3 regions of the Rahnella inusitata genome follow, and region 3 is predicted to be linked to each of the others. Evidence: predicted binding sites of a transcription regulator. Region 3 holds the regulator's gene; each other region holds the start of a gene.

Region 1 (4,244 bases), 470 kb from region 3:
GATATTCTCGATCACATCATCAAAGAATACGGCTTCACCGGCACTCACGCCTTCATGGGCCAGCACATGCTGGAAAATGCCCGGCTCAGGTTTTCTCATGCCGATGTTTTGTGAAAGATAAATGGCGTCGGTGTTGGCTTCAATTTCAGGATAATTTTGCGGCCAGAAATCCAGATGCAGGCGGTTGGTATTCGATAAGACCACCACGCGATGCCCCTGCTGGCGCAGCGTCTTGAAGATCTCAATCACTTCAGGGCGCAAGCCGACAAACACCGACTGCCAGCCAAGGCTGAACTGTTCGAAGCTCAGCGCGATGCCCAATTCATGGCAGAGTTCGGCGGCAAACTCTTCGTCGCTGATTTCACCCCGTTCGTGCTTCTGGAAGACTTCGCCCATTGAGAATCGCTCAGTCAGCGTCGCAAGCGGGGTTCCGCTGAAATTGCTCCACACGCCAAGAACACGTTTGAAATCAATATCAATAATGACGTTTCCCATATCAAAAATGTACAGCATTGCACGCTCCTGATTTCAAAGATGACTGTTAACTTTAGCGGTAAAACGTACAGCTGAACAGTGACAGAATTGCGGGATGGCACGCAGGGGCAGAAAAAAAACATAAAAAAAACAGGGTACCAAAGGCACCCTGTTTCTGTGTAACGGCTTACGTTAAAGAAGATTACGCTTCTTTAGGACCACGCATTGCACGTTTACGATCGTTCTCGGTCAGGTGACGTTTACGGATACGCACAGACAGAGGAGTCACTTCGACCAGTTCGTCATCATCGATGAATTCCAGAGCTTGCTCCAGAGACATTTTGATAGCAGGAACCAGAGTCGTTGCTTCGTCAGTACCAGACGCACGCATGTTGGTCAGTTTCTTACCGGTCAGACAGTTCACAGTCAGGTCGTTAGAACGTGAGTGAATACCGATGATCTGGCCTTCATACACTTCTGCGCCGTGGCCCAGGAACAATTTACCGCGGTCTTGCAGGCTGTACAGTGCGAACGCAACTGCTTTACCCTGACCGTTAGAAATCAGCACGCCGTTCTGACGCTGGCCGATTTCACCCTGACGAACATCATCGTAGTGACTGAATGTGGAGTACAGCAGACCGGTACCTGAAGTCATGGTCATGAATTCAGTACGGAAGCCGATCAGGCCACGTGCTGGGATCAGATAATCAAGACGGATACGACCTTTGCCGTCTGGGATCATGTCTTTGACATCGCCTTTACGCTCACCCATGGCCTGCATAACAGAACCCTGGTGTTGCTCTTCGATATCCAGTGTCACGTTCTCGAATGGCTCTTGCATGCGGCCATCGATTTTACGGTTGATTACTTTAGGACGGGAAACCGCCAGCTCGAAACCTTCGCGACGCATGTTTTCGATCAAAACCGACAGGTGAAGTTCACCACGGCCTGAAACGCGGAATGCATCAGCATCTTCAGTTTCGTCAACGCGCAATGCCACGTTGTGCACCAGCTCTTTGTTCAGACGATCAAGGATCTGACGTGAAGTCACATACTTGCCTTCTTTACCACAGAACGGAGAGGTGTTGACGTTGAAGTACATGGTAACGGTTGGTTCATCAACGCTCAGCGCTGGCAGTGCTTCTACATTTGCCGGGTCACAGATAGTGTCGGAAATGTTCAGCTCACCCAGACCGGTGATTGCGATGATATCGCCCGCTTCAGCAACGGTCGCTTCGATACGCTCAAGGCCCATGTGGGTCAGAACTTTACCGACTTTACCGTTACGGGTTTTGCCTTCGCTGTCGATCACAGTGACCTGTTGGTTAGGCTTAACCGTACCACGTTTGATACGGCCGATGCCGATAACGCCAACGTAGTTGTTGTAATCCAGCTGAGAGATTTGCATCTGGAAAGGTGCTTCCATCTCAACTTGTGGCGGAGATACGTGGTCAACAATCGCCTGATACAGCGGGGTCATGTCTTCGGCCATATCGTTATGGTCAGTACCCGCGATACCCAACAATGCAGATGCATAGATGATTGGGAAATCGAGTTGTTCGTCGGTTGCGTCCAGGTTTACGAACAGGTCGAAGACCTGATCAACAACCCAGTCAGGACGCGCGCCAGGGCGGTCAACCTTGTTGATTACCACGATCGGCTTCAGACCATTAGCGAAGGCTTTTTTAGTCACGAAGCGGGTTTGCGGCATTGGGCCATCCATTGCATCCACAACCAGCAGCACCGAGTCGACCATTGACATCACACGCTCAACCTCACCGCCGAAGTCGGCGTGTCCTGGGGTATCCACGATGTTGATGCGGTAGTCTTTCCAATTAATGGCGGTGTTTTTTGCGAGGATGGTAATCCCACGCTCTTTCTCCAAATCGTTGGAGTCCATTACGCGTTCGGTAGCTTCTGCACGTTCTCCGAAAGTACCGGATTGTTGCAGCAGCTTGTCGACCAGGGTGGTTTTACCATGGTCAACGTGGGCAATAATGGCGATGTTACGCAAATTTTCGATCACAGCTTTGCCTCAGGCATTAGAAATAGCGCGCTATTGTACACGTATTAAGCGAGGTTCTAAACAAGATCACAAGGATCTTGTTGAAACAACTTAAGGATGGTTACTTTGTGATCCCTTTCACGGTGCAAAAAGAACACTGAACCAATATGACGCACCACTTTGGTGCTTTACATCTCACGATTAGCACCATTGTAGTGCATAACTTCCGTTATGGTGCATACTTATTGAGAGCAAGAGCCCTGTAAAATGGCGTTGTTAGCATTTTCTCAAAGTTGGCACAGTTTTCGCTATACCCTTTACAGGGTGAAAAGAGTCTTATCAGACAATAATAGTGCTGTTTAGGCCACACGCCAGTTCCAGTAAGGCTGTTATTTCCAACTAAAGACCAAAAAATGGTTATTCGTTCCACGACGATAATGAGAAATTCGGGAGAACTAGTATGTCCGCTGAACACGTTTTGACGATGCTGAATGAGCATGAAGTGAAATTTGTAGATTTACGTTTCACTGATACCAAAGGCAAAGAACAGCACGTCACCATTCCTGCACACCAGGTTAGCGCCGACTTCTTCGAAGAAGGTAAAATGTTTGATGGCTCTTCAATCGGTGGCTGGAAAGGCATTAACGAATCTGACATGGTTCTGATGCCAGATGCCAGCACTGCTGTTCTGGACCCATTCTTTGAAGAAACCACGCTGATCATTCGTTGCGATATCCTTGAGCCAACAACGCTACAAGGTTATGACCGTGACCCACGTTCAACGTCTAAGCGTGCAGAAGATTTCCTGCGTGCTTCCGGCATCGCGGACACCGTTCTGTTCGGGCCAGAGCCAGAATTCTTCCTGTTTGATGATGTGCGTTTCGGCAGCAGCATCTCCGGTTCTCACGTCGCTATCGATGATATCGAAGGCGCATGGAACTCTGCGACCAAATACGAAGGCGGCAACAAAGGCCACCGTCCTGCAGTAAAAGGCGGCTACTTCCCGGTACCTCCGGTCGACTCCTCTCAGGATCTGCGTTCTACCATGTGTCTGACCATGGAAGAAATGGGCCTGGTTGTTGAAGCTCACCACCACGAAGTAGCAACTGCTGGTCAGAACGAAGTGGCAACCCGCTTCAACACCATGACCAAGAAAGCTGACGAAATCCAAATCTACAAATACGTGGTTCACAACGTGGCTCACGCATTTGGCAAAACCGCGACCTTCATGCCAAAACCAATGTTTGGCGATAACGGCTCCGGTATGCACTGCCATATGTCTTTGTTCAAGAACGGTAACAACCTGTTCTCTGGCGACAAATACGGCGGCCTGTCTGAAATGGCACTGTTCTACATCGGCGGTATCATCAAGCATGCTAAAGCGATCAACGCCTACGCTAACCCGACCACCAACTCCTACAAGCGTTTGGTCCCGGGCTACGAAGCACCAGTAATGCTGGCGTATTCTGCGCGTAACCGTTCTGCATCCATCCGTATTCCACACGTATCAAGCCCTAAAGCGATGCGTATCGAAGCACGTTTCCCTGATCCAGCGGCTAACCCATACCTGGCGTTCGCTGCGCTGATGATGGCTGGCGTCGACGGTATCATCAACAAAATCCATCCTGGTGATGCGATGGATAAAAACCTGTATGACCTGCCACCGGAAGAAGAAGCAGAAATTCCAAAAGTTGCAGGTTCACTGGAAGAAGCGATGAACTGCCTGAGCGAAGACCGCGAGTTCCTGACCCGTGGCGGCGTGTTC
Region 2 (4,244 bases), 630 kb from region 3:
GTCATCGCCCCATTGAGATGCGCCCGGTGAAATTTCATAACCCGCTGAAAGGCAGCGTCGAAGAGCCGCACCGTGCGGTGTGGTTCCGCGCTAATGGTGAAATGCCGGACGATCTGCGCATCCATCAGTATCTGCTGGGTTATGCGTCTGACTTCAATTTCCTGCCGACAGCGCTTCAGCCGCATGGCATCGGTTTTCTGGAACCGGGCATGCAGGTCGCAACTATCGATCACTCGATGTGGTTCCACCGCCCGTTCCGCATGGATGACTGGTTGCTGTACGCCGTTGAGAGTACCTCGGCCTCTGGCGCACGTGGTTTTGTTCGCGGTCAGTTCTACACCCGCGACGGCGTGCTGGTGGCGTCCACGGTGCAGGAAGGTGTGATCCGCAAGCGTGCTGCAGAATAAGTCTCTGCGGATAAGTATCTCCGGCTGAAAAACAAAAATGAAAAAGGGGCGATAGTGATATCGCCCCTTTTGCTATTCATCATTATTTTTTAGTTTTAGTACTGCTCGTGAAGAGAATTAGCGCACTGCTTTCTCTGAACGTTTAATTACTGATTGTACGCATTTTCGCCGTGGCTGTTGACGTCCAAACCTTCGCGTTCCTGCTCTTCAGGGACACGCAGACCGACCAACATATCTGCCACTTTGTAACCGATGAAGGCCACAACACCAGACCACACCAGCGTGACGCAGACGCTGAAGAACTGTACCCAGACCTGATGGCCCATGGTCACACCTTCTGCATAACCTACGCCACCCAGTGAACTGGAGGTGAATACGCCGGTCAGCAAGCAACCTACGATACCGCACACACCGTGAACACCGAACACGTCACAGGTGTCATCGACACGCAGCCATTTTTTCAGGGTAACGACGCCCCACAGACCGGTGACACCACCGACCAGACCGATAATCAGTGCACCACCGACGCCGACCGTACCACAGGCTGGAGTGATAGCAACCAGACCCGCGATAGCGCCGGAGCTTGCGCCCAGCAGAGAAGGTTTACCGCGAACCAGCCACTCAACCAATGTCCATGACAAGATTGCGCCAGCGGTAGCAATTACCGTATTCAGGAAGGCCAGAGCCGCAATCGGGCTGGCAGCACTTGCTGAACCGGCGTTGAAACCGAACCAGCCGACATACAGGATTGCAGCGCCAGTGAAGACCATTGGCAGGTTGTGGGGTTTGAACGCTTCTTTGCCGAAGCCCGCACGTTTACCCAACAGGTAAGCACCGACCAGACCCGCGATAGCGGCGTTGATATGGACAACCGTACCACCGGCGAAGTCCAGCGCACCGTCTGCCGCCAGGAAACCGCCGGCCCAAACCATGTGTGCCATTGGAATGTAGGAGAAGGTCAGCCAGATAACGGTGAAGATAAGTACCGCAGAGAAACGTACACGTTCAGCGATACCGCCAACGATCAGCGCCACGGTGATACAGGCGAATGAACACTGGAACGCCACGTGAATCATCTGCGAGAAGGTACCGGTGACGGAATCCAGGCCGATACCCTTCATCATCACGTTACCGAAACCGCCGAAGAACGCGTTACCTTCGCTGAAGGCCAGGCTGTAACCGTAGAGGATCCACAGTACGCAAACCAGAGCAAACGTCACGATGACCTGAGTCAGCATAGACAACACGTTTTTAGAACGCAGCAAGCCGCCGTAAAACAGCGCCACGCCAGGCACGGTCATAAACAGCACCAGTGCAGTACAAATCATCATAAACGCGTTATCAGCACCGTTAGCGGCTGCTGGTGCGGCGGCCATGGCAAGCGAAGGCAACAATGCAACCGCGCCAAGCCCCATCATGGATAAAAGTTTTTTCATTATTAACCCACCCCTGTTTCTCAAAACCGTTTTCTAAGCTTTTTTATCTCAACTCTTCATGCGAAGAGATGAGCCTGAAATTACAGTGCTGCTTCGTCGGTTTCACCGGTACGAATACGGATAACGCGTTGCAATTCAGCAACGAAAATTTTGCCATCACCAATCTTGCCGGTGTAAGCCGCTTTGCTGATCACGTCGATGACTTCGTCGAGCTGATCATCAGCGATAGCAATGTCGATTTTTACTTTTGGCAGGAAGTTCACGCTGTACTCTGCACCGCGATACAGTTCAGCGTGACCTTTCTGACGGCCGAAACCTTTAACTTCCGTTACGGTCAGCCCCTGAATTCCAACAGCAGACAGCGCTTCACGCACGTCTTCCAGCTTGAAAGGTTTGATCACCACAGTAACCAGCTTCATTTTGCCACTCCTCGAATTAAGGGCTTGCCGCGAGAGAACCCGCGCCCGATACGAAATGGATAAAGCAAAGGATGTGCCAGAGTTGAAATTTCTGAAAGATTGGTGATTTACCCGCGAAATACGGCATTTTCAGAATAATCGTGACCCAGCGCACAGTCGGTGGTTCGGGGCATTATCAGAAAGCCCGCACTATTTAAGTGCTACGCGCTGCTTTTTAGTGCAACAGGTTCCATCGGCGCTTGGGCATGCATTAAAGAGGGGGAAGGAGAGAGAAATATTGCGAAACACGCAGTGACAGAAAGAGACCCAACGCAGTGTAACGCCCTGCGTTGGGAAGATGATTACGCGTTTTCGGTAGCGGCAGTGGCTTGCTCTGTAGAGGCGAGTACCTGACCGGCAAGCTGCAACTGATACATCTGATAATAACGGCCTTTTTCGTTTAACAGCTGCAGGTGATTACCCTGTTCTACGGCCTGACCACGATGCAATACCAAAATATTGTCCGCATCGACAATAGTCGAAAGACGATGGGCGATAACCACCAACGTGGTTTGCTGACGGATAGCCCGCAAAGCACGCTGGATCGCCTGCTCTGTTCCCGAATCGATATTGGCCGTTGCCTCGTCAAGGATCAGAATCTCCGGTGCCTGCACCAAAACGCGCGCCATCGCCAGTAACTGCTTCTGCCCGACGGAGAGATTATTCCCCTGTTCACCCAGACGCGTATTAAGCCCTTCAGGCATTTCGCGGATAAGCGGCGAGAGTTGCACAATATCGAGTGCATGCCAGACCTGTGCTTCATCAATATCGCGCCCTAAGGTCACATTGGCGAAGACAGATTCAGCCAGCACAACCGGATCCTGCTGAACCATCGCAATCCCTTTGCGCAAGCTGGCATGAGACAGATCAGCAAGGTTACGGCCATCGACTCTGATTTCCCCTTTATTGAGCGGGTAATATCCCATCAGCAAATTCGCCAGCGTACTCTTGCCACTGCCGGTATGCCCCACCAGCGCCACAAATCCACGCGACGGAACGTGCAGTGAAATATTTTCCAACACCCATTTTTCCGGGAGATAGGCAAAACTGACGTCTTTGACTTCAATCTCACCGCTGGTCAGCCGTTTGTCATCCGAACCGTATTGCTGCTGTGTTCTGTCCATGAGATCAAAAATACGTTCACCAGCCACGACGGCCTGCTGAAGGATCGACTGTTGTGATGTCAGTTCGATCAACGGTTCGTTCAGACGCCCCAGATAGTTGATGAAAGCGTACAGAACACCGACACCGACAGAACCTTCCGCGCTGAATCCAAACAGCAGCAGCAATCCGCATAAAATCAGAGAGGAGAACAGGCTGAGCAGCGGGCGCAGTAAGAAACCTTCCAGCCGGAGCGTTTGCATACGCGCCAGATAATGCGACTGGCTGGCGCGCGTCAGACGTTCGCCGAAGCGCTTTTGCTGACGGAACTGCTGGATGACGTTCATCCCGTTGATAACTTCGTTGAAACCGTCATTGATATCCGCCAGATAGCTGCGCACCCTGCGCACAATCGGCGTGCTGTAAATCTGGTAGAGCCCCATCACCACGAAGACTGCAGGGAAAATACAGATAGCTACCGAGGCCAGACGCCAGTCGAGACTGAACATCGCCACCAACATCGCCCCGATCAGGGCAATGCTGCGCAATACGGTCGAGACGACGGTGACGTAAAGATCGCGGATCACTTCCGTATCGTTGGTGACACGGGAAATCAGCTGACCGACCGGCTGAGTGTCGAATGCACTGAGCGGCTGGCGCAGGGCGGCGTCCATCACATCTGTGCGCAAACGCTGAACCACGCCGACCGCTGCCCGGTTAAACAACAGCGCCTGAAAATAGTGCAAACCCGCAGCCAGAAATTGCAGCAGAATAAAACACAGTGCCAGCAGGCTGACCTTGCCCCAGGGCATTTCGCCTTTGGCGACATAGTGATCGATAAA
Region 3 (4,244 bases):
CCGGTGGCGACCATGTATGACAAGAATAAAGTTCCAACCTGGGTGCTGCGTTCTGATAAAGCCAAGATGACTCAGGATAAAATGCTCTATCTTTATGGGCATGTGCAGGCAGATAGCCTGACGCCGGAAACATCGCAGCTGCAAAGAATCAAAACGGACAATGCACGGGTTAACCTGACGACACAAGACGTTGCTTCAGACGATGAAGTGACGCTTTACGGTACAGGTTTTACATCTAACGGCATGAAAATGCGTGGTAATCTGCGTGATAAAACAGCAGAGCTGATCGAAAAGGTAACGACCTCTTATGAAATTCAAAGTAAAAAATAAAATCCGTAATCTTCTGATCACAGGCTCCTTGCTGGCCGTCAGCATTCCGGCGTTCGCGCTGAAAGATGACACAACGAAACCGATCACCATTGATTCAGCTAATCAGGCGCTGGATGTGAACACCAACACGGCGACTTTTACCGGGAACGTGGTGGTGAATCAGGGTTCGATTCAGGTTAAAGCCGATAAAGTGGTCGTGATCCGCCCGCAAGGCGTATCCGGCAAAGAAGTGGTTGAAGGCTACGGCAACCCTGTGACCTTCTACCAGTTACAAGACAACGGCAAGCCTATCAAAGGCCACGCGCAGAAAGTCCGTTATGAAGTGGAAACCGATCTGGTGACCCTCACCGGCAACGCGTACCTTGAACAGCTCGACAGCAACGTGAAAGGCGATCGTATTACCTATCTGGTGCAGAAGCAGCAGATGGAAGCCTTCAGTGATAAAGGCAAGCGTGTCACGACCGTTCTGGTCCCGACGCAGTTGCAGGAAAAGACCCCGGCAGCAGCCGGCGGCCAGACCAAAAAGAGTAACTGATAATTTATGGCAAAATTAATCGCAGAAAATCTGGCGAAGGCATACAAAGGCCGTAAGGTCGTTGAAGATGTCAGCCTGAACGTTAATTCGGGCGAAATCGTCGGATTACTCGGCCCTAACGGTGCCGGTAAAACCACCACGTTTTACATGGTGGTCGGTATCGTCCAGCGTGATGCGGGCCGCATTATCGTCGACGACGAGGACATCAGCCTTTTGCCATTGCACACCCGCGCACGTCGCGGCATTGGTTACCTGCCTCAGGAAGCGTCCATTTTCCGTCGCCTCAGCGTGTTTGATAACCTGATGGCGGTATTGCAGATCCGTGACGACCTGAATAAAGACCAGCGAAACGATCGCGCCAACGAGCTGATGGAAGAGTTCCATATTTCCCATTTGCGCGATAACCTCGGTCAGTCACTGTCCGGTGGTGAACGCCGTCGTGTGGAAATTGCCCGTGCGCTGGCGGCGAACCCTAAATTTATCCTGCTGGATGAACCCTTCGCCGGTGTTGACCCGATTTCCGTTATCGACATCAAAAAAATCATTGAGCACTTGCGTGACAGCGGCCTCGGCGTGCTGATTACCGACCACAACGTTCGTGAAACCCTCGACGTGTGTGAACGCGCCTACATCGTCAGTCAGGGCAAACTGATCGCCCACGGCACGCCAACCGACATTCTTGCTGATGAACAAGTAAAACGTGTTTATCTGGGTGAAGAATTCCGTCTGTGATCTGCGCCGCCTGAACCGCGCCTGTTTCGCTTTACAATGAAGCGGGCCGGTTCTGACCGACGTGTTGCCGTTTGAACTCATCTACGGATATAAAGCCAAGATATGAAGCAAGGTTTGCAACTCAGATTCAGCCAACAACTGGCCATGACTCCTCAATTACAACAGGCGATCCGTCTGTTGCAATTGTCCACGCTTGAGCTCCAACAGGAGATCCAACTCGCGCTGGAGAGCAACCCTCTGCTGGAACAAACTGACCTGCACGATGAAATCGATGCAGTCGAAACCCCTGACAGTGAAGGTCTGGATACCCGCGAAGCCCTCGAGCAGAAAGATATGCCCGAAGAGCTGCCGCTCGACGCCACCTGGGATGAGATTTACACCGCGGGCACGCCGTCCGGGACAGGCAATGATTACAGCGACGACGAACTGCCGGTGTATCAGGGCGAAACGACCCAGACATTGCAGGATTACCTGATGTGGCAGGTCGAGCTGACGCCGTTTTCTGACACCGACGCCGCTATCGCGACCTCCATTGTCGACGCCGTGGATGACACCGGTTACCTGACAATTTCTCTCGACGACATCCTCGAAAGTATCGGCGATGAAAACGTCACCATGGATGAAGTCGAAGCCGTTCTAAAGCGCGTTCAGCGTTTTGACCCGGTGGGTGTGGCGGCGCGCGATCTGCGCGACTGCCTGCTGATTCAGCTTTCCCAGTACGTCCCGGAAACGCCTTTCATCACAGAAGCCAGACTTATCATTAGCGAACATCTGGATCTGCTGGCGAACCATGATTTCCGTGCACTTATGCGATCAACCCGTCTAAAAGAAGATACACTGAAAGGAGCGATGCTCCTGATCCAGTCTCTTGATCCGCGTCCGGGACAGTCGATCAATACCGGCGAATCCGAATACGTGATCCCGGATGTACTGGTGCGCAAAGTGTCCGGCGTCTGGTCGGTCGAACTGAACTCAGACAGCATTCCACGGCTGAAGATCAACCAGCAGTACGCCGCGATGGGCAATTCCACCCGCAGCGACAGCGACGGACAGTTTATCCGCAGCAATCTGCAGGAAGCCAAGTGGCTGATCAAAAGTCTGGAAAGCCGTAACGATACCCTCCTGAAGGTCACGCGCTGCATTGTCGAACAGCAGCAGGCGTTCTTTGAGATGGGTGATGAATACATGAAACCGATGGTGCTGGCCGATATCGCCAGCGCCGTTGAAATGCATGAATCGACGATTTCGCGCGTGACGACGCAGAAGTTCCTGCACAGCCCGCGCGGCATTTTCGAACTGAAGTATTTCTTCTCCAGCCATGTCAGTACTGACAGCGGCGGCGAGGCATCGTCCACCGCAATCCGGGCGCTGGTGAAGAAATTAATTGCAGCGGAGAATCCTGTAAAACCGCTGAGCGACAGTAAGTTAGCAACCCTGCTTTCCGATCAGGGCATCATGGTTGCACGCCGTACCGTTGCAAAATACCGAGAGTCTTTGTCCATCCCGCCCTCAAACCAGCGTAAACAGTTAGTTTGACCTCAACAGAGAAGGAAGACATTATGCAGCTCAACATTACCGGACATCACATTGAGATCACCGATCCCCTGAGAGAATTTATCTCGTTGAAACTGGCGAAGTTAGAACAGTATTTCGACAGGATTAATCAGGTGTATGTGGTGTTAAGCGTTGAAAAAGTGCAAAAAGTCGCGGAAGCGACACTGCATGTGAACGGAGGCGAGTTGCATGCCACCTCGGAACATCAGGATATGTACGCAGCGATTGACGGCCTGGTTGATAAACTGGCCCGTCAGCTGAACAAACATAAAGACAAACTGAAACAGCACTGACATTCATGTAGCCAACCCTGTGCTACAAACCTTCAGGCATCGGCTTGTGACCTTCGGGGAACGAGCCGATATAGCTTTAAGGGTGAATCAGCGCAAAAGTGAAGATGACATGATCAACGATATAGCAATGCAATTAACGTCGGTGCTCAATGCCGAATGCACCAAAAGCGGCGTTCATTGCGCCAGCAAAAAACGTGCGCTGGAAATCATCAGCGAGCTGGCGGCCAAACAACTGAATTTGTCACCACAGGTGATTTTCGACGCCATTTTGACCCGTGAGCGTATGGGCAGCACCGGGATCGGTGCCGGGATCGCCATCCCGCACGGCAAGCTGGAAGAAGATACGTTACGCGCCGTCGGCGTGTTCATTCAGCTCGAACAACCGATCGCGTTTGACGCTATCGACAATCAGCCGGTAGATCTGCTTTTTGCCTTGCTGGTTCCTGCAGATCAATGTAAAACCCACTTACACACCTTGTCTTTAGTGGCCAAGAAATTGGCAGATAAAACAGTGTGTCGCCGACTGCGCGGAGCGCAAAGCGACGAAGAACTGTTCAAGATAATGACAGAAAACGAATAATTTTAAGATTCCCGGCCGCACGCCGGGAAAGTGAATTCTGAACACTGAATGCCAGGGGAGTGACACCATGGTGCTGATGATAGTCAGCGGCCGTTCCGGTTCCGGGAAGTCGGTTGCCCTAAGGGCATTAGAAGACATGGGATTTTACTGTGTGGACAATCTGCCGGTGGTGTTACTGCCGCAGCTTGCCCAGACGCTTGTCGAGCGCAATACGTCCGCC

What was found. The regulator sigma-54, encoded in region 3, starts transcription at its own class of promoters, with help from an activator protein. The targets are predictions, from matches to a motif close to GTTGGCACANNTTTCGCTNT.
Region 1: the regulator sigma-54 is predicted to act here: its motif matches at 2,772-2,791, upstream of glnA (glutamate--ammonia ligase).
Region 2: the regulator sigma-54 is predicted to act here: its motif matches at 2,324-2,343, upstream of glnK (P-II family nitrogen regulator).

Annotation. Positions count from the first base shown of each region.
Region 1 is NZ_CP065024.1:367,804-372,047, forward strand. It holds gene yihX (glucose-1-phosphatase) at 1-513, opposite strand, end outside; gene typA (ribosome-dependent GTPase TypA) at 677-2,500, opposite strand; gene glnA (glutamate--ammonia ligase) at 2,940-4,244, shown strand, end outside.
Region 2 is NZ_CP065024.1:3,971,061-3,975,304, forward strand. It holds gene tesB (acyl-CoA thioesterase II) at 1-407, shown strand, start outside; gene amtB (ammonium transporter AmtB) at 554-1,843, opposite strand; gene glnK (P-II family nitrogen regulator) at 1,924-2,262, opposite strand; gene I2123_RS18660 (SmdB family multidrug efflux ABC transporter permease/ATP-binding protein) at 2,604-4,244, opposite strand, start outside.
Region 3 is NZ_CP065024.1:4,603,650-4,607,893, forward strand. It holds gene lptC (LPS export ABC transporter periplasmic protein LptC) at 1-330, shown strand, start outside; gene lptA (lipopolysaccharide ABC transporter substrate-binding protein LptA) at 308-865, shown strand; gene lptB (LPS export ABC transporter ATP-binding protein) at 872-1,597, shown strand; gene rpoN (RNA polymerase factor sigma-54) at 1,700-3,133, shown strand; gene hpf (ribosome hibernation promoting factor) at 3,157-3,444, shown strand; gene ptsN (PTS IIA-like nitrogen regulatory protein PtsN) at 3,554-4,024, shown strand; gene rapZ (RNase adapter RapZ) at 4,092-4,244, shown strand, end outside.